One region of the Butyrivibrio sp. XBB1001 genome, then DNA from elsewhere that is predicted to be linked to it. Evidence: riboswitches for the same ligand, from Rfam matches in the RefSeq annotation. Region 1 holds a riboswitch; each other region holds the start of a gene.
The links. Region 1 has a riboswitch for cyclic di-GMP ahead of G631_RS0108780 (dynamin family protein). Riboswitches for the same ligand answer to the same signal wherever they lie in the genome.
Positions count from the first base shown of each region.

Region 2: it holds a riboswitch for cyclic di-GMP, as region 1 does, so the genes downstream of both, G631_RS0116925 (methyl-accepting chemotaxis protein) here and G631_RS0108780 (dynamin family protein) in region 1, are expected to answer to the same signal.
Region 3: it holds a riboswitch for cyclic di-GMP, as region 1 does, so the genes downstream of both, G631_RS19870 (hypothetical protein) here and G631_RS0108780 (dynamin family protein) in region 1, are expected to answer to the same signal.

Region 1 covers NZ_AUKA01000008.1:51,102-57,704, forward strand. Annotated here, with positions in the region: gene G631_RS0108760 (vWA domain-containing protein) at 1-1,379, shown strand, start outside; gene G631_RS18660 (ADP-ribosylglycohydrolase family protein) at 1,518-2,444, shown strand; gene G631_RS0108770 (hypothetical protein) at 2,441-3,037, shown strand; gene G631_RS18665 (RtcB family protein) at 3,012-4,298, shown strand; cyclic di-GMP riboswitch class I at 4,448-4,524, shown strand; gene G631_RS0108780 (dynamin family protein) at 4,682-6,603, shown strand, end outside.
Region 2 covers NZ_KE384201.1:221,117-227,719, reverse strand. Annotated here, with positions in the region: gene G631_RS0116950 (ATP-binding protein) at 1-671, shown strand, start outside; gene G631_RS0116945 (RNA polymerase sigma factor) at 853-1,371, shown strand; gene G631_RS0116940 (hypothetical protein) at 1,368-1,811, shown strand; gene G631_RS20510 (hypothetical protein) at 1,808-2,335, shown strand; gene G631_RS20505 (LiaF transmembrane domain-containing protein) at 2,338-2,688, shown strand; cyclic di-GMP riboswitch class I at 2,862-2,937, shown strand; gene G631_RS0116925 (methyl-accepting chemotaxis protein) at 3,156-4,889, shown strand; gene G631_RS0116915 (SPFH domain-containing protein) at 5,296-6,348, shown strand; gene G631_RS0116910 (PTS ascorbate transporter subunit IIC) at 6,350-6,547, shown strand.
Region 3 covers NZ_AUKA01000002.1:90,776-97,378, forward strand. Annotated here, with positions in the region: gene G631_RS17820 (flagellar hook protein FlgE) at 1-1,193, shown strand, start outside; cyclic di-GMP riboswitch class I at 1,444-1,533, shown strand; gene G631_RS19870 (hypothetical protein) at 1,789-2,571, shown strand; gene lepB (signal peptidase I) at 2,564-3,142, shown strand; gene G631_RS0103285 (Spy0128 family protein) at 3,182-6,603, shown strand, end outside.

The DNA of each region.
Region 1 (6,603 bases):
GGGAACACTGGGATGAGAACAATAACATCTATGGCGTTGGAGACCTTGATTCCATGGATATGATTGGCCTGGATAAGCCAATTGAGTATGGTATCGACAGATGGGGCAGACAGGAAAAGAATGAGTTTGCCAGTGATTTTGCGTATTATCTTGCAAGGTCCGTATCAAACGCAATCGACTATGTTTCTGATCATGAGGAGGAAAACTCTTTTGGAAGAAGCATAGCCAGCTGGTTTATAAATGCATTTCCGCTTCTTGGTGCTATTGCAGCATCATTCAAGGTGGTTGATGACATTGAAGAATGCAGAAAGTACGACATCAGCATAGCTGCTGTGGATGCCTATGAAGGCATAATCTACATCAATACTTCCAAGAACATGTCAGAGGAAGAGTGGAGATTTGTCATGGCGCATGAGTTTCTTCATGCAGCACTTCTCCATCACAGAAGATCTGCTGGGAGGGACCCATATCTTTGGAATATTGCTACTGACTATGTGATCAACGGCTGGCTTTTTGAGATGCAGATAGGCGTTATGCCTGAGGGCGTACTGTATGATCCTGCGCTTAAGAATAAGTCTGCTGAAGAGATTTACGATATGATCTGCCAGGATATGAGGACTTTCATGAAGATGAACACCTTCAGAGGCAATGGCCAGGGTGACATCATGGGCAGAAGAGCTCCAAGTATGTTTGACGGCTCAGGAAGAGGAGTATCTCTTGATGAGTTTTACAGGAATGCGCTTACTCAGGGACTTGAGTACGAGACAGGCAGACGAGGCAGAGGTTTCATACCAGCAGGACTTGTTGAGGAAATCAGAGCACTTGCTGTTCCGCCGGTACCTTGGGATGTAAAGCTTTCAGAATGGTTCAATTCGCATATCAGACCTCTTGAGAAGCACAGAAGCTATGCGCATCCAAGCAGAAGACAGAGCTGCACACCGGATATTCCAAGAGCAAGATATGTTGTTACAGAGAGCAAGGAAGCATCAAGGACTTTTGGAGTAATCATCGACACTTCAGGTTCTATGGCTCCTTCAGATATCGGTAAGGCACTGGGTGCCGTAGCAAGCTATTCTGCAGCAAGAGATGTCCCCGCAGCAAGAGTAATCTTCTGCGATGCTGACGCTTATGACGCGGGATACATGACACCGGAAGACATTGCCGGAAGAGTAAAGGTTATTGGAAGAGGCGGCACCAGGCTTCAGCCTGCGGTCGATATGCTTCAGAACGCAAAGGATTTTCCAAAGGATGGTCCAATACTCATTATCACAGATGGTGAGATTGACCAGCACCTTGATATCAAGAGAGAACACGCATTTATCATGCCAATGGGATGCAGGCTTCCTTTCAAGGCTAAGGGAGAAGTCTTTTATATGTAAGACAGTATAATATCTGTAATGCCAGGTAGATACTGACGTTCAGCGTGCTGCAAATTTGATGGTGGACATATTGTGTCCGTGATGTTTTGTATAATAAAAATATAAGGAACTGACAATGCGCATGAAGAGGAGAGAAGAATGTTAGGAGCTATTATCGGTGATGTATATGGAAGTATCTATGAATTTGATAATGAAAAAGACAAAAGCAAGATCAAACTGACCAGATTCAGTACCCCGACAGACGACAGCATAATGACAATAGCTATATCTAAGGCACTTCTCATATGCTACGATGAGCTGGTTAATAAAACTGAAGGCTACGAGCAGCACTTTTACGACAAATGTGAAGAAATAATGGCTGCATATGGTAATGCATATTTCCGGAAGGGTTACGGTGGTAGATTTAGAAATTGGTTGGCTGATCCAAACAGAAAGCCTTACGGAAGTTATGGGAATGGCTCCGGTATGAGAGTATCAGCGGTTGGATGGATGTTTGATTCCTTGGAAGATACCCTTAACATAGCAAGGATAACAGCGGAGCCTACTCATAATCACCCAGAGGGAATAAAGGGTGCGCAGGCAATTGCGGCAGGAATATATCTTCTTAGGAGTGGTAGAACCAAGGAGGAAGTGAAGGCATATATCTCAGAAACATTTGACTATGACCTGGACAGAAAGCTGGATGACATCAAAAAGGACTATAGATTTGAGGTTTCATGTCAAAAATCTGTTCCAGAAGCAATCATTGCCTTCTTAGAAGGCGGGTCATATGAGGAAGTCATTCTCAATGCCATTTCTTTAGGCGGAGATAGTGACACGATAGCATGCATGGCAGGTGCTCTAGCAGAAGTCATATATAAGATTCCGGATCATATGAGAATGGGCGTGATCGAAAATATAGCAAATCAGCATGAGCTGAAGCCAAGAGACTTTGAGTTCTACAATAAAGTGGTTGTCAAAAAGAAAAACCCTGATTTCCACGAGTCACCGGTTGAGTTTGAGTATAGTAAATTCAATCCTTTAGAGTACTTGAAGGAATTGGGATTAGGAAGGAATCTGGAATGAACGCAAGTGATGTTATAAATAGGATAACTGAATACTTTGACAAGGAAGAATTGAAATATGATTACAATGAAGAACTAATGCGTTTTGACTATGGTTTCTGCATAGATAACGAGATCGTTCAGAAGGCGGATTGCCTAATCCTTGTTGATTCAGACGGAGATGATTGCCAGATTGTGGGATATCCCAACGTAAAGGCTAAGCCAGAAACCAAAAAAGAATTGGAATCACTTTTGTTTGGTATTAACTGCAATATGTTTCGTGGTATGTGGCAGTTATGCAAAGATGAAGTCCGCTACATAAGGAGTCTGGCATTGGAAGGAGATGCAATTCTTACGGATGAGATGCTTGATATGGCTGTATTTAGCGTACCAAATATCATAGCGAAATATGCAGATTCCATGATAGCAGTAGTGATGGGATATTCTACTGCAGATGATGAACTGAAAAAGTTGTACGAGGAAGAGGATACCGAAGACCAGAGTGAAGAGGCCGAGGAAAACTCCAATCAGACAGAGTGCGACTTTGATGAACTTGAAAGCATTTTATTATGGGTAAAAGGTGATAAGAATGAAGGAGATAACAGGAAAGTATAATACTGCAAAGGTTTTCACAGATAACTGCGAAGATGTTTGCGTTGAGCAAATAAGAGACCTGTTGGATCAGGAGCCATTTCGTGATTCGAAGGTAAGAATTATGCCTGACTGTCACGCAGGAAAGAGTTGTGTTATTGGCTTCACGGCAGATTTGGGAGACAAAATAATTCCTAATGTGGTAGGTGTTGATATTGGCTGCGGAATGCTGACAGTAGAACTTGGCAAGGAAGCCATTGATTTTGACAGGCTGGATAAGGTAATAAGGCAGTATGTTCCTTCCGGAAGAGAAGTAAATGAAGGACGTCTTATGAGATTTCCGAAGCTTCAGGAAATGAAGTGCTACCGTGAGCTTCAGGACACTAAGAAGATGGAAAGAGCTATTGGCTCACTTGGCGGAGGAAATCATTTCATCGAGATCGACAGGGATGATGATGGCAACCATTACCTTGTAATCCATACCGGAAGCAGAATGCTGGGAACAAGAGTCTGCGAGATTTATCAGAAGATGGCAGTAGGCCTCCACACTGGCAAGGAAGCACTTTGGGATGAAGAGGACAGGATCAAGAGGGAATATAAGGTAGCCGGAAGAAGATCAGAGATTCAGGAAGTGATCAAGGAACTTCATCGCAATTTCAGGCAGACTGCTCCGGATCTCCCACTAGATCTTTGTTTCCTGCATGGTAAGTACAGCCAGGATTATTTATATGATATGAAGATTTGTCAGGAATTTGCAGATGAGAACAGACATATGATTGCCAGAATGATCATTGATAACTATGGTTTCAAGCCTCTTGGCGAGTTTACAACTGTTCATAACTATATTGATCATGACAGCAACATTGTAAGAAAGGGCGCTGTATCAGCAAAGAAGGATGAAAGGCTCATTATCCCAATTAATATGAGGGATGGATCACTTATCTGTGTCGGAAAGGGTAATGATGACTGGAACCAGTCAGCTCCCCACGGTGCTGGAAGAAGATTCTCAAGGACAGAGGCTTTCAACAGATTCACAGTAGAAGAGTTCGAGAAGGCAATGAGCGATGCAGGAATCTACACTACCTGTGTTAACCATTCAACGCTGGATGAGAGTCCGTTCGCATATAAGGGCATGGGCGATATCGTAGATAATATCGAGCCTACAGCTGATATTGTTAAGGTGGTAAAGCCAGTTTATAACTTCAAGGCCAATAGTACCACAGTCAAGAAGACAACAAGGCAGATTGAAAAGGAAAACGAGAACGACAATTCTGGAGACGAATGATGCTCGTTAATGCGTCTACTGATTTATAGAAAAATGAATGCTTTAAACTATAAATAAATTATAAAAAATGATTATATTACTCTAAAGAAGCGGCTTTGCGGGCTGTGCTGCATTGACACATTTTGTCTATCTCAATAATATTATTTTATAGGAATTCTTGGCAAAGCAGCCGAAAGACTGTGACGCAAAACTATTAGGGCCTTTAACATGGTAGCCAGTTGTTAAAGAATTTTGCACCGTCAGGAATGGCGGTGCTTTTTTGTTTTGGGAGAGATAATTAACAACCAGAATAGCCAAATCACAAGCGTTACATTTTTTTGCTTTTGCAAATAATTAGAAATGAAAAGTATGGTGCCTTACATACATCGTACGGAAAGGTGAATATGGAAACATCAAAAAAAGATTTATATGGCATTTTTGAGGGATTACTTCAGAAATATGAAGAAAGCGAGACACAGGTTAATTCATGTCTAAAAATGTTACAATCCGAACACATTGGAAAGGTGGATTTTTCTGAGCAGAAACGCACCATAAAACAGCAAATGGCAACTGCACAAAACAAGTTTACTATTGCCACTATAGGTATGTTTAAGGCTGGAAAGTCAACAACATTAAATACTTTATTGAATTTACAAGGCGAAACGGGATTAAGTTGTGAGTTTGAACCAGATACTGCAAAAGCAATACGAATAATGAAAAAGTCCGAAAATCAAAATTTTGATGCGGAAATAGTTTACAGGGATGGTGCGGATTATAAAGATGAAGAAATGAGCTGGAGCGAAGCAAAACAATACACTAGTCAAGTCGCGTTAAATGATAACCCTAGTTTAAAGCGTAAGGCAGAGCAAATCTCAGAAGTTCGATACTATATTGATTCAGACATTCTGGATTCATGCGATTTTTTAGATTTGCCTGGACTGGGAGTGAATCCAAAACATGATCGGGTGACAATAGAGAAAAGTAATGAATGTGATGCTGTGTTTTGGATTGTATCAAATACCGAGGAGGTAAATAAGGACACTTTGTCACAGTTGCAGTTGATAAAGCATAAAATGATTCCAATTATTAATGTTTGGTACAACAGCGACACTAAGAAAATTGTTGGTGATTTTAGCTATGATGAAATGAAGGATATTCTTCTGAATAATTATAAAGCATATATTGGTGAGAATACTAGAATTATGAAGTACTGTGCCAAAGCTATAGAAATGGCTTTGGATAAAATTGTTGATGGAGCAGATAAGGAAGAAGCGTTCGAAGACAATGTTGATGATGCTTGGGGATATGATGCAATGCAAGAATGTCTTCATGATTTGGTTTATGGTGAAGGTGCTGATTTAGAGGAAGAAAAAAAGGAAAGACTAATTAGCAATGTGCTAGATGCATGTTCAGATATGGACCAAAAATTGGATGGTACGATTTCTGAAATAAAGAATGTAAATAATAAGTTAGATAATCAAGTACGCTCAAATGAGTTAATAAAAAAGAAAATATCAAAAGCATATCATTCAAATCAAATCGAACTGAAAGAGATAGCAAGTAATTCAGTGGACGAAATAATTCAAAGAATAAACGAAGCGTGCGAACTGTTTATTGATGCAAAAATGTCTAGCTTAAAGATAGGAGTAGCTCTTAAAGCTTTATCTCAAAAGGGGAAAAAACAGCTACAAGAAGATTATAGACGAGAGTATATTTCAAAATATCTGGAAATCGATAATTTTGAAAAAGGAGGAACATGGATTAATTCTGTTATGAACGAGTTTAAGGATGACCTGACCTCAATTTTTGAAAATGAGTATTCTAAAGCCGGGTTAGATATGGATGATCTGGAAGGAAATCTTGATAATAAAGTTCGATTAGATTTGAAGTTTTTTGATGCAATTGGAGAAAACATGAGTATTGCTTTTGAGCAAATCTGCAAAGAGTTTTTACCAACAATTGTTGCAGGGATACTTCTTTATATTCCAGGACATCAGATAGTGGATCTTTTGCTGATGCTCGGGTCACTAACTGGCATAAAAAATGGTAGTGGTGAAAGTAAGCTTGAGAGACGTGTTAAAGAAACTAAACGACGAGCTAGACTCTCAGTGTCGTTTCAAAGGGTTAAGCTTACAGATTATTTCAAGCAACTAGGCAGAAGCTACAATGAATCATATCGTAATAAAATTAATGAGCAACTCAATTTAAAAAACGAGCAAATTGATCAACTTATAGCCACTACTGAGGAAATCTTTACAATTCAAGAAAGTTTAGATGAATATCATAAGCAGTGTAGAGGAAGTCTCCTAAACACTGATGAAGGAGT
Region 2 (6,603 bases), on a different contig from region 1:
TCCCAGAGGATAAGAAGGCCTTAAGAGATGGCTCTTTTGACGAAAAACTAAGTATTATCGGACTTCTTACAGATAAGCTCATGGAGGAATTCCGCAAATATGCTCAGAATCAGGCTGTGCAGAAAAAGTTATTTGAACTGATAAAAGAGTTCATCACAGTGGCGGCTGCAAATGGTGAAGGTCGTGATGCATCCGCAAATTGGTTCGAAGATAAGGCATCTATGCTTGAAAAAGAGCTTGCGGATAACCTTGAAGCTGGTCTTCTTAGCAGGGAAGATGAGAGAGTACAAAGATTTACAATTGCTGCTCTTAGAGAGTATGAGGCAAGAGTTTCTGCAGATGCTGATCTTACAAATAATGCAAGCCGGATTGCAGAAAACATAAAGAGCTGGTTCAACGACAGGGAAAATGCCCGCCAGGAGCGAAACAAGCAGACCGGGGAACACCTCACAAACTCTTTTAAATTTATAGAAGAAACCTTTGGCGATAAGGAGTCGCTTTCTGGTAGCCAGGAAATGGTAATCTTCCTTACTGAGCTGTCCAAGGCCTACTACAGCCTTAAGTTTGTCAGAGAAACTGGCAATGAGGCCTACTATGAATACAATAAGCTTCTACTTTTAAATGATAGGAAAAAAGAACTTAAGGATCTTGCAGAGAGTTTGATCCTGTAAGAAAGCATATTTTACAAATGTAAATCATAAGTTGTTATCCGCAAAAGTTACTTCTACGGGTAACAAATAAAAAGTCTTCAAAAAGTTTTTTCAAATTTTTGAAGACTTTTTTGGTTCTGCTTCGTTTTATATAATAGAAGAGCAAATGATAAATATCCAAAACGCGTATGGGAGCTAGAAATTGGGGAATACAGATTCTAAGGAAAAGTTAATAGAGCTGATGAATAAATATCAGAATCTCGTATTCTCTATTTGTCTTAAAATGACAGGTGACTATTTCTGCGCAGAGGATATTACTCAGGAGACCTTCATTTCAGCCTATGAGCATTTGGAGAACCTTGATGAAACTTTAGAAAAGGCCTGGATATGCAGGATTGCCTCTAACAAATGCATCGACTATCTAAAAGCTGCGGAGAGACGGGCAGCTCCTACTGCAGAGGAGGAAATGCCAGAGACAGTGTCGCGGGATGGCTCCTTTGAAGAATTTTTTGCAAAAGATATTGTGGAAAACATAAGGGAAAAATGCGATGATCTGCCGAAAACTTATGCTTTTGCGGCGGAGATGTACTTTGTAGATGGGATGACGGCAAAAGAAATATCGGAAAAAACCGACACGCCACTTAAATCCGTTCAGACAAGGATTCGAAGAGCCCGGGAAATGCTACAAAAAATGGTGAGAAAGGAGGATTTTCTTTCATGAATGACAATAACAGATACCTATCTGATGAAGAACTAAACAGACTGATAAATAATGTGGAAGATGAGGGGCTTATACAAGCACCAGCCCAGATAAAGTCAGAAGTACTGCGGAAAATATACAAAGAAAACCCTTCGGCAAAACCTGAAAAAAGCATGGCTGAATTATACAGATACTCGGCAAAAGTAGTATTTGCCATAGCAGCAGCTCTTTTGCTACTGATCATTACTCCAGGAATTACAGACTCTCGTGACAGGATTCCTACAAGGGATGAGGTTATTAGTCAGGATAGAAGCGGCACACAGATAAAAGCTGAAGAATTCCTATCTGGTGAAAAAGATTCTGTGACTTCAAGAGAAGAAGCAATCGATAAGAGAAGAAAAGATCGAATAATAGGTGGCTTTGAGAACTTCATTTTTGAAATGGGAGGTAAATTAAAATGAAACCAAGGAAAAAGAACAAGTTTTTTACTTTTATATTTTCTTTCTGCCCAGGAGCAGCAGAAATGTACATGGGATTTATGAAAAACGGCTTTAGTATTCTTGCTGTATTTGCCCTGTTGTGCGGGGCAATAACAACTATGAGGATTGACTTTTTGTTATTTGTTTTAATGCTCATATACTGCTTTGGATTCTTCCATGCCAGAAATGTAGCGGGCCTTGATGATGAGAGCTTTGCTGCATTTGAGGATAAGTACATCTGGGAAGAATTTGTAACTACAAACGCCTTTAAGATCAAGGCAGAAACAATGCGCAAGATTGGTGCCTATGCGTTGATTCTTGTTGGAATTGCCATGGCTTGGAGTTATATCTCAGACATCATCGTCCGCTATATACCAGAGAGCTATTGGGACGACATCTATCCTTTACTTGAGGATATCCCAAGTCTTGTTGTTGCGATAGTGCTGATTGCGGCAGGAATATTCCTTATCAGAGGTAAGAAAAAAGAACTTGTCGGGGAGGGCTGAAAATGGGAGAAACATTAGCTGTTAATGAAAAAGAAGTTTCAGATCAGAAACCAAAGTATACAAGAACCCACAGAGTTGGCTCAGTGACTACGGGGCTTTCGCTGATTGTCTTCGGAATCTTGTTTGTAGTCCACATGTTTACGGGAATCATGTCCTATGAAATGATCTTCAGACTCTGGCCCTTTATGATAATAGGCCTTGGCGTTGAACTACTTATCTCTAATTATCTTACGGATAAGATAGTCTATGACAAAGCCGCTATTTTCCTTATGATCATGACTAGCTTTTTTGCAATGTGCATGGCAGGCGCAGATCTCTTTTTCCAGTACTTTAAGGATGGAATAGTTTTCTGAGAAGTAGCTCAAAGGGGATACGGAAACCGGTTTTATAAAATTGGTTTCTACAACATTGCTAATTTCTTTTCTGCTTACCGAAAGAATATAGTAAATTGTAATAGAAAAATAAGTTTATAAAAATTTTATATTGCATTAATAAAATTTTTTCATTATAATCCTCGTTGTTAAAAAAATATTTTTGGCAAAACAGGCGAAAGCCTGCGGCGCAAAGCTATAGGGACTTTAACATGTCAGCCAGTTGCATTCTACTTAGTTAGGATTATCAAAAGCATGGGACGTGTCTCCTGTGCTTTTTTTTATGATATAGGAAATTTCTCCGAAATTCCTACATCATAAAAAACGCTCCGCTAAGGATGCGCATCGGCGCGAGATGAAAATGATGCTAAAGCATCCGCGCCTCGCGCGAGAATGTCGCAAGCGACATTCTTTCTTATTGTTTTATTGTTTATGTAGAGAGGTTTATTATGAAGAAAAAATCAAGAAACATGGTTCGCGGTATTATTCTTATCGCGTCAGCGCTTGCACTTTTAATGGCAGCGCTTGTAGGCTATATTGGCTACAGGCACATTCAGGAAGCATATTACACATCTTTATCAGAAGGATTGCACGCAGCAGCAGTACTACTTGATGATGAAGTGTCCCATCAGTTTGAGGGAGACTGGCATCTTTCTGAGGACGGAGAACTTATGAAGGGCGAAACAGCCGTTCACGACATCTATCAGGAACAGCTTGATGCTCTTAGCGCCAAGACAAATATGCATTTTACTATTTTTTACGGAGATACACGTTTTGTGACTTCTCTTAAAGATGCAGACACAGGGCTTAGAATGGAAGGCACAAAGGCATCAGATACCGTAGTAGCTGAAGTTATTGCAAAAGGAAATGAGTACCTTGCAACTAACTTTGAAATCGCAGGCCAGGACTGGTATGCATATTATCTTCCTTTAAAGAACACAGATGGAACAGTTGCGGGAATGATCTTTGCAGGCCGCGATACTACTATCGTTGTGGATAACTTAAGAGCTGCAGGAAGAGCAATCATTTTTACTTTCCTTGGATTCTTTTTCTTTAACTGGGGAGTTGCCCGAATTATCATTACAAGATCTACAAGGTCAATCCGTGATATCGTTGGCGGACTTCAGAGCCTTGAAGATGGCGAACTTTCTTTTTATATAAATGATCGTACATTTAACCGAAAAGATGAACTTGGCGTTATTGCTGCAAGTTCAGCCCAGGTTAGAGATAAGCTTCAGGATGTTATCAGTGCGACTAAAAAGCTCTCTGAGGATGTTACTAATTCAGGCGTAAGTCTTGCAAATTCAGCAGAGACTGCTTCTCAGGTGGCACAGCAGGTAACAAATGCAGTTGAGGATATCAGCCGTGGCGCAACTTCTCAGGCAGAAAGTGTGGAAAACTCAGTAAATAACACGAATGAAATGGGTGATAGCATCGAAGACATCACTGCTAAGGTTGAGGCTCTTTCAAATGCGGCAAGCCAGATGCTTACAGGCGCTCAGCGTACAGTGGATACACTTGGAAATCTTATGGACAAGAACGACACTGTCATGAATTCAATGAAGGACATCAACGACCAGATTCTTCTTACAAATAACTCTGTTAAGGATATTGCGGAAGCTTCCAATATCATTACTGACATCGCAGGACAGACACACCTTCTTTCCCTTAATGCCACAATTGAGGCAGCAAGAGCAGGTGAGTATGGAAAGGGCTTTTCAGTAGTAGCTTCTGAAATCGGCAACCTCTCCAAGCAGTCAAAGGAGGCTGCTGAGAAGATCAACCTTATTGTAGAGACCCTTGTAAAGGAATCACAGAAGAGTGTTGATACTATCGGTCAGCTTGGACAGGACATGAAGGAACAGAACGATCAGCTTACATCTACCAAGAACGATATGGACAATGTAGTAGATAACGTCAACAACGTTGAAAACTCAACAAAAGTAATAGCTGAAAAGATTCGTCTTCTCAACGACCTTAAGGCAAGCTTCTCAGACATCATGGCTGAGCTTGCTGCAATTTCTGAGCAGAATGCAGCTTCTTCCCAGGAGACAAATGCTTCTATGGAAGAGCTTAACGCTACCTTTGCTCTTATCAACGATGCAGCTGCAGACCTTCGTGATATGGCAGAGACACTTAATGAGAAGATGTCATACTTCACATTAGAGGATATGTCAGCTTGATGGGAATTGGCATTTTGCCAAATGGATTAATTGCGGAAATGAAAATTGATGTACATGCAAATGTGCAGATGATGCTAATATGCGTGTATATGGCTCTGAGGCATAGTGTATAGATAATATTCAGATTCAATATAGAAATACAAAAGACTCCTGGCGTGCGCCAGGAGTCTTTCTTATAACATATAATTGCTAATTTGCTAATTTGCGTCGAATATCTATATCGTATTGACAAAAAGAATACAAATGATATCATAATGATATCAAATAAATTTCATCAGCAATAATTTAAAATTTAAAAAAGAGAATGTACAGACAAAAGATAGCACAGCATATGGATTTGCATGCTGAGAAAGCTTGGATGTGCATTTGAATGGAATTATGAGGAGGTATAGATATGAATGAGAACATTAATGAAAAAGTAATTAGTGGACACAAAAATGGAATCGCAGTACTTTGCCTTACAATAGCCTTGTATGTGCTGGCAACTGTAGGAGTTGTGTACTTTGCGATTCTTGGTGAGTCTAAGGATTTTACTGGATTAACAATAACGCTGATGGTTATTTGCCTGTTGTATTTGTGCCTTGGATGGATATGTTTCCTGGGACTTAAAGTTTTAAAGCCAGGAGAAGCCCTTGTTCTTACGCTTTTTGGCAAGTACATTGGGACCTTAAAAGGAGACGGATTCTTTTTTGTAAATCCTTTCTGCACAGCCTTCAATCCTGCTGCTGAGACCAAGCTTGGACAGAGCGGAGATATTTCAGATAGCAAGAAGAGCGGCGTGGGAAGCATTCTACTTGGCACAGGTCAGCTTGGAGGCGCATCTGCGGAGTTAAAGGCAGGAGTAGATAAAAAGATATCTCTTAAGGTCATGACACTTAGTAATTCCAAGCAGAAGGTCAATGATATTCTTGGAAATCCAGTAGAGATCGCTGTTGCAGTAATGTGGAAGGTTACAGATACAGCCAAGGCAGTATTTACTGTGGATAACTACAAGGAATACCTTTCTCTTCAGTGCGATTCTGCTGTTAGAAATGTAGTTAAGCTCTACCCATACGATATCACTGAAAATATTGATACAACAGGCGATGGCAAGGCTGACGACGGAAGCCTTCGCGGTTCGACCGAGGTTGTTGCTGAGAGAATCAGACAGGAAATCCAGTCTAAGGTTGAAAATGCAGGACTTGAGATAGTAGATGCCAGGATCACATATCTTGCTTATGCTCCAGAGATTGCAGCAGCAATGCTTCAGAGACAGCAGGCAAGCGCAGTAGTAGATGCCAGAAAGCTTATCGTTGATGGCGCTGTTGGAATGGTCGAGATGGCACTTGAGAGACTTAGCGAGAAGAAAATGGTTGATCTTGATGAGGAGCGTAAGGCGGCAATGGTATCAAATCTCCTCGTGGTTCTGTGTGGCAACCATGATGCACAGCCTATAGTAAACTCAGGAAGTCTGTACTGATATGGCGGAAAAGAAACAAGTCCCTCTTCGACTTAACGAAAATCTTTACAATGCTATAGCCGCCTGGGCCGAAGATGATTTTCGCTCCGTCAATGGACAGATTGAATATTTACTGACTGAGTGCGTCAAACAGCGAAAAAAAGATGGCAAGTACGTTTCACAACATCTGGACGAGCCTCCTGAGTTTGATCTGCACTAATTGTTTGAGGCGAAAAAATAGAGCTACTTACAATTCAAATATCATATAAATGATAT
Region 3 (6,603 bases), on a different contig from region 1:
ATCAGACCATAAAAAGTGGTTCTGGTGCAGGACAGAATACTGGTGCCATAAGTGCTACTCAGGTGGGCCTTGGATCTAAGGTTAGTTCAGTATATACAAATATTTCAGCCCAGGGCTCAATGCAGACTACAGGAAATGCACTGGATCTTATGATCACAGGACCTTCATTTTTTATAGTAACTCCTGACAATGCAACCAGAAACTATAGTAGAGATGGTTCTTTTGCCATAGATGCAAACGGAGATCTTGTTACGCAAGGCAACGGATATTACGTAATGGGCGTAATGGGAGAAGGTGGAGTTACTAATGGAGCGACAGTAACCAAACTAAATGTCATAAACAGAGTTTCTGTTCCTGGCAAAAATCCGACTGATCCGGCCAGAATGATCGATTATATGGCGGGTTCGCCAACTACTCAGGCTTATTTTAAGGGAAATATCGATAGCGATGATCCTTCATTAAAAGAAGGAAAAGGCCTTGCTTTTGAAATCTATGGAAATGACGGTAAACCATACACTTTAAAATTTACAATTGATACAGCAGGGGACGAAGATCCGAGTACATTCAATCTTAATTTGGATTCTGTTATAGATGAGGACGGTAAAAAAGTAACGGTTGACCAGTTTGAGCCTATAAAGCTTGAATATGATAAGCATAATGGAAGACTGACAAGTGGAGACAATGTCCAGATAAACGTAAGCGGCGAGGGTGCTAATATAGGCAGCTTTAATCTTGACCTTTCAAACACCACCAATTTTGCAAGCTCAATGTCAGGTCACAATTCAACTATTTACGCTTACAAGGGCGATACCCAAGGATTAAACAAAGGTTATCCAGAGGGAGAACTTACTCAGATTTCATTCGGAACCGATGGTTCTATATATGGAAGATATTCTAACGGCCAGACGATTAAGAAAGGACAGATTGCAGTAGCCGAGTTCAACAACGCTATGGGTCTTGAAAAAGTAGGCGATAATCTGTATGCTGCCTCACTTAATTCCGGAGCTGCACAGGTTATGGATGTAACGACTGATGGTGGATATATTAACAGCGGAGTGTTAGAGGCCAGCAATGTTGATCTTGCAAAAGAGTTTACAGACATGATCACAACGCAAAGGGGATTTCAAGCAAATAGCCGCGTAATAACGACATCTGACGAGCTTTTACAGGTCCTCAAAGGCCTTAAAAGATAATGGTAAATAGTATAAAAAATGTATAAAGTTTTTATAAAAAATGGAAACTGTGTAAATTTTTACAATGTTATGAAATTTTGAATCGTAGAGCTGGACTGGTGTTCAGCTCTTTTATATTTGGAAACTGTGAAAAAACTTTGAAAAAGTAGTTGTATTTCATTTCGCTAAGGTATATATTAGGCTTACACGGCGAGAAATAATCTTAGCTAAACACTAGATAATATTAACTTAAAACAGTTAAGATTCATACTTAATATAAAGGCAAAACCATCGGAAGATGGTGACGCAAAGCTAAAGGGTCTTAAGCACTTTTTTGAGTGCCAGATAGCCAGTTGCTGGTGTCATTTTTGACACTAAGATGATGGCCGAACTGTTAGAAGTAATTCCCACAGACGGTCTATTTTTTTGGAGAAATGAAAGTACATGGTAGTTCATGGATGAACGGTCTGCATTGGTTATGCGGACTTAGTACAAGGAATTATTTTTTTGTGACTGGAATTTAAGCTTTGCGAGGCCTTTTTATTACTATTGTTGAGGTATCTACGCGAAGTTTGTCTGCGATAGATACCTTTTTTACGTTTGAAGGGCAGGGAAAATGGCAGAACTGAATCTTAAGAAGCTGAGCAGAGCAGAACTATTAGAGATGATGATCTCTTTTTCCGAGGAAGCGGAGGCTGCCAAGCAGCACGAAGCAGAACTCAAGGAAGAGTTAGAAAAAGAAAAAATGATACTCCAGCATGATTTCGCTGAAGAGAGAGCGCAGATGCTAAGGAACTTCGATGAAGAAAAGGCGGAGATGAGAGCCAAGTTCAATGAACAGAAGGCTCAGATGCAGGAGAAATTTGACAAGGATATAGCAGGACTCAAGGCAAGGCTTGAGAGAGAAAAGGCTCAGATGCAGGAGCAGGTGGACGACAAGCTCTTTAAGATGGAGAATTCGCAGTCTCTTGCTGAGGCTTCCATCAAGCTTGGAGGCATCATGGAGTCGGCTCAGAGAGCAGCAGATCTTTATGTCAGCACTTTGAAAAAGAGTGCTGAGGCTGAATACAAGGAACTTATGCTGGAGATAGAAACTTCAAGGCTCAAGGTTAAGAGAGCAGAGGAGATTCAGCTTAAGAAAATTGCCGAGAAGGCAGGCAAGACAGTTGAGGAAGTTTTGGAAGAAGCTTCTGAGAGCGAGAACAAGAATGACAGGCAGGAAGAAATTCCTGTGGATATAACAGAAGCAGCGAGGGAGAAGACAACAAAGGATAAGACATCAAGGAAAGCGACAGTAGAAAAGTCAACATCAAGGAAAACAACTGCTAAAAAAACTACAGAAGATAACATCAAGGAAACCAGGAAGAGTACCTCTGCAAGAAAGAAAAAAGATGAGTGATACACAAAACCTTAAACCTTCGATAGATGAACTGAGGAAGGAACTTAAAAGGGAAAACAGCAAAAAAGAATACCGTAAGGTTCTGCGCAACACACTTATAGTTGTGGTTTTTGTGGCAGCTTTAGCGGTTCTTGTATCTAGCTTTTTTGTTACAGTTTTGAAGGTTACAGGAGACAGTATGACTCCTACACTTGAGACGGGGCAGATAGTCATAGCCCAGAACAGCAAGGAGTTTGAGGTAGGAGATTTACTGGCGTTCTATTATAACAACAAAGTTTTGGTAAAAAGAGTTATCGGTTCCCCGGGAGACTGGGTGAACATCGATGAAGATGGTAAGGTTTCAGTTAACGGAGTTGAACTAGTTGAAGATTATGCATCAGATTTTAGCTTGGAGCCCACTGACATAACATTTCCATATCAGGTTCCCGAGAACAGATGGTTTGTTTTGGGAGATCATAGAAGCGTGTCCATTGATTCAAGATCAAGTGTTGTAGGATGCGTGACCAAGGAACAGCTGATCGGCAAAGTGGTATTTAGGGTATTTCCATTCAGTGAATTCGGTGGCCTGTGAAGATACATGCATAGAAAACTTAGTTTGAGGTAATGAAGCATGCGCAAAGTTGACGAGAATCGCGCACAAAACTACATAAAGAAGCACCGCGGTAATAGGAGATGGATGGCCTTTGCTTTGTGTGTTTCGATTTTTACTGGAACGGTAACGCTTTATCTTTTGAACAAGCCTGCAACAGCTATGACAGAAGACGGAGCCAAGCAGGTGGGGCTTGTACTAGAAACTGCGGATGACGATTTTGAAATGGGTCTTATCGAGCAGATGAATGCTGACAAAGCTGCTGCTCAAGAAGATACACAGGTAACAGAATCATCTGACGAGATTGTTACCTTAGATGTTTCAGAACTAGGTAGTGAAGATGCTGCTACTGAAACTTCTAAAACCTGGGAGGAAATTATTGAAGTTATTCCGGAGGATGAAACTGGGGCAGATGCTTCTATCTCAGCTTCGTCCGAGGATGCTTCAGATGCTTCATCTTATGTTTCATCAGATGAAGAGAGCACAGACGCTTCCACAAACGCTTCCTCTGAGGAAGGTAAGATTGTTAAAAAGATAAATGCTGAGGACGTTAAAGATGTTGTCCTTACAGCAAGATTTATAGATGCACAGGGTCAGGAAATAGCTGACAGCTACGAGTATTTGATAGAGTCTGAGGATGGCAAGGCTGATCTTACAAAAGAGGCAAAAGAGATAGAGAAATACTTCTACCTGAATGCAACCATTGATTCCAAAAAGGTTGTAAGCCTTGAAAAGAAGACTGCTAAGGCAGAACTTATCACAGATGACCAGGAAGATTTAGATGAGAACGCGCAGACAGATACAGCTGCAGCATTCTCAGTAAGCACTGATGAAGAAGAAACTTTAGAAGACTCTCTTACATACACCTACTATGTTGCCAAGACTTCTGATGGTCAGGAAATAGAAATCGAAGAAGATACTGATCTGGTATTTAACTATGTTGCAGGAAATACCAAGGAAGAGTTCGTATATCAGAATGATGAAGTGACTGTAACGGTCAAGCTCTCCAAGCCAGGAATCCTTCCTGAGGGGGCAGAACTTTCTGTTAAGACCCTGGATAAGGAAACAGAAGGTTACAACTACGCAGCATATATAGATGCACTCAACGAAAATGCCAACAAGATAGCAGCTGCAAATGGTGCTGCTGAGGCAATTGAGTATACAGACAACAATACAGTTCTTTTTGATATCGCCTTCATGTATGAGGATATCGAGTATGAACCTAAGGACGGTTCAGTTTCAGTATCAATCAGCTTTAATAACAAGCAGCTTTCTGATGGTCTTGGAACAGAGAACTCCGATGAAGTTGCGCTGGTTCACCTTCCTGTTGCAGAAGAGATCATGCAGGAGCTTGATGCAACAAGCGATGCTACTGACATAACAAGCTCAGACATCTCAGTAGAGATTTTTAAAGAGGCTGAGGTTGAGCTTTTAGATAACAAGGACGTTGTGTCTTTTGAGACAGAGTCTTTCTCAGTTTATGCAGCAATCAAATATACAGATGATGGCAGGAGCTGGGTTGGTAATCAGGAATATAGAGCCAAGGAAATCATAAAAGGTCTTGGTGATGCAACTTATTTCGGTGTAGTTGCTGATACCTATAACGGTGGAAACAACCACAGTGAGGCTAACATTGCGGTAAGAGAGATTACTAATATTCAGAACTTTACTATTGGTATTTCTACAAAAGTGTTCTACAGCCTTGATGAGTATAAAATCACTGTTTACAAAGTAGTTGATGGCTCTCCTAAAGAGGCAACATTTAAGTTTGCTATGTATTCTGACCCTGATGGCAAGAACAGGATACCTGGGACAGAGTTTTCTATTACTACAGATGCTAATGGTAAAGGACAATATACAGCTGATTACGGAGAACTGTTAAAGACAGGTAAATATCCAAGATTATATGTATTTGAGCTTAATGAAAATGATGAAGCTGTCATGGAAGGCGGACTTGCCGGTAAATATGAAGTAAGCTATGGCGGCAATTCAGCGGAAGCGCCTTCAGATACAGTTGGATCCTTTGCTGATAACTATGTTGAGACTGTTGGACTTGGAAGTTACACAGCAGAGTATGTTCTTCAGAAGGTCGATGGAGCAACTATTTACTATCCAACTTCCGGGAATTCTTATGTTGGAGTTACATACCATCAGAATCAGGTATATGGCAGAAAAGCTGATGGCACCTATGGTTGGACTAACTACGTATACACTGAATATACTGGTAAGGTAATGCCTGTAAGTGCTTCTGGTATGCGTAATACTGCAGGTGAACTATCCAAGAATCTTGTATATGCTGCTAATTATGCGGATGTTGAAGTTGTTAACATTGTAGCTACCAAGGAATATGGAGACCTTCAGACTGACCTTAGTACCATATACTTCAAGGATGCAAAAGATCCTAACAACTACGCAGTAAATACTGGATTTAAGCTTGATGAAAATAAGCTTATCGTGATCAATGTTGATCTTACAGGAACCAAGAATTATACACTTAATAAATTTACCTATAACGGAGAGGGAACTGGTGACTGGAGTCAGGCAGCCAACCACGTTGTGATAAATCTTGTTGAGAAGGATTCAAGTGGCAATTACGTTCCATTCAAGGGAACAGTTAATACGGATATTCTTTCAGGAACTCTGATTGCTCCTGATGCGACGATAAATGTATACGGTTCATACAGTGGAACAATCATTGCAAACAGAGTAAACAAGTACTGTGAAATCCACAAGATGGATCTTAGAAGCTATCTTGATTCCTCAGCGACATTTGAGATTACTAATAAAGGACTTGAGAATCATCCATTTGAAATTGTTGCTTACAAGTATGTGGATAATCAGGAGCCCGATCCTAATCAGGTTTTCTCTTTTACACTGAGATACTACCAGGCATGGGCTGATCACTGGGCTACTATAGATAGCAATATTCAGAATGTCGGAGATACTATCAAGTACACAGTAACCAATCCGGCAGATAGTCCGTTCTATATGCTTTATGGTGCTGATCAGGTGTACTATTTCCTTCTGACTGAGAATGATACATCCAAGGACTATGAGAAAGACGAGAGCGGAATTCTTGTAAAGGTTAAGTTTTATCCCAAGAAAAATGCTTCGGATGTGGTAGAAAAAGAGATAGAAGAGATTTGTTATTACAGACTATCCAAGGATGAAGTAAGCAATGCTATTAAAGGCAATCCTTCTGGGTATGCAAACAATGCTCATCGCATGAATGCCCAGAATGAGTCAAAGATAGGCCATCCATCAGGTAAGGAAGCCTTCTATAACATCAGCAAAAATGCAACGATGCTTAGAATCCACAAGATGGTTGTTAATGACTTTGGATCAGGCTTTGTAAGAGATGCTACAGGAACAGCTCTTTTATCAAATGTTAAGTTCCGCATAACCAATAACGAGACCCAGGACTACATTGTCTTTACAGGATT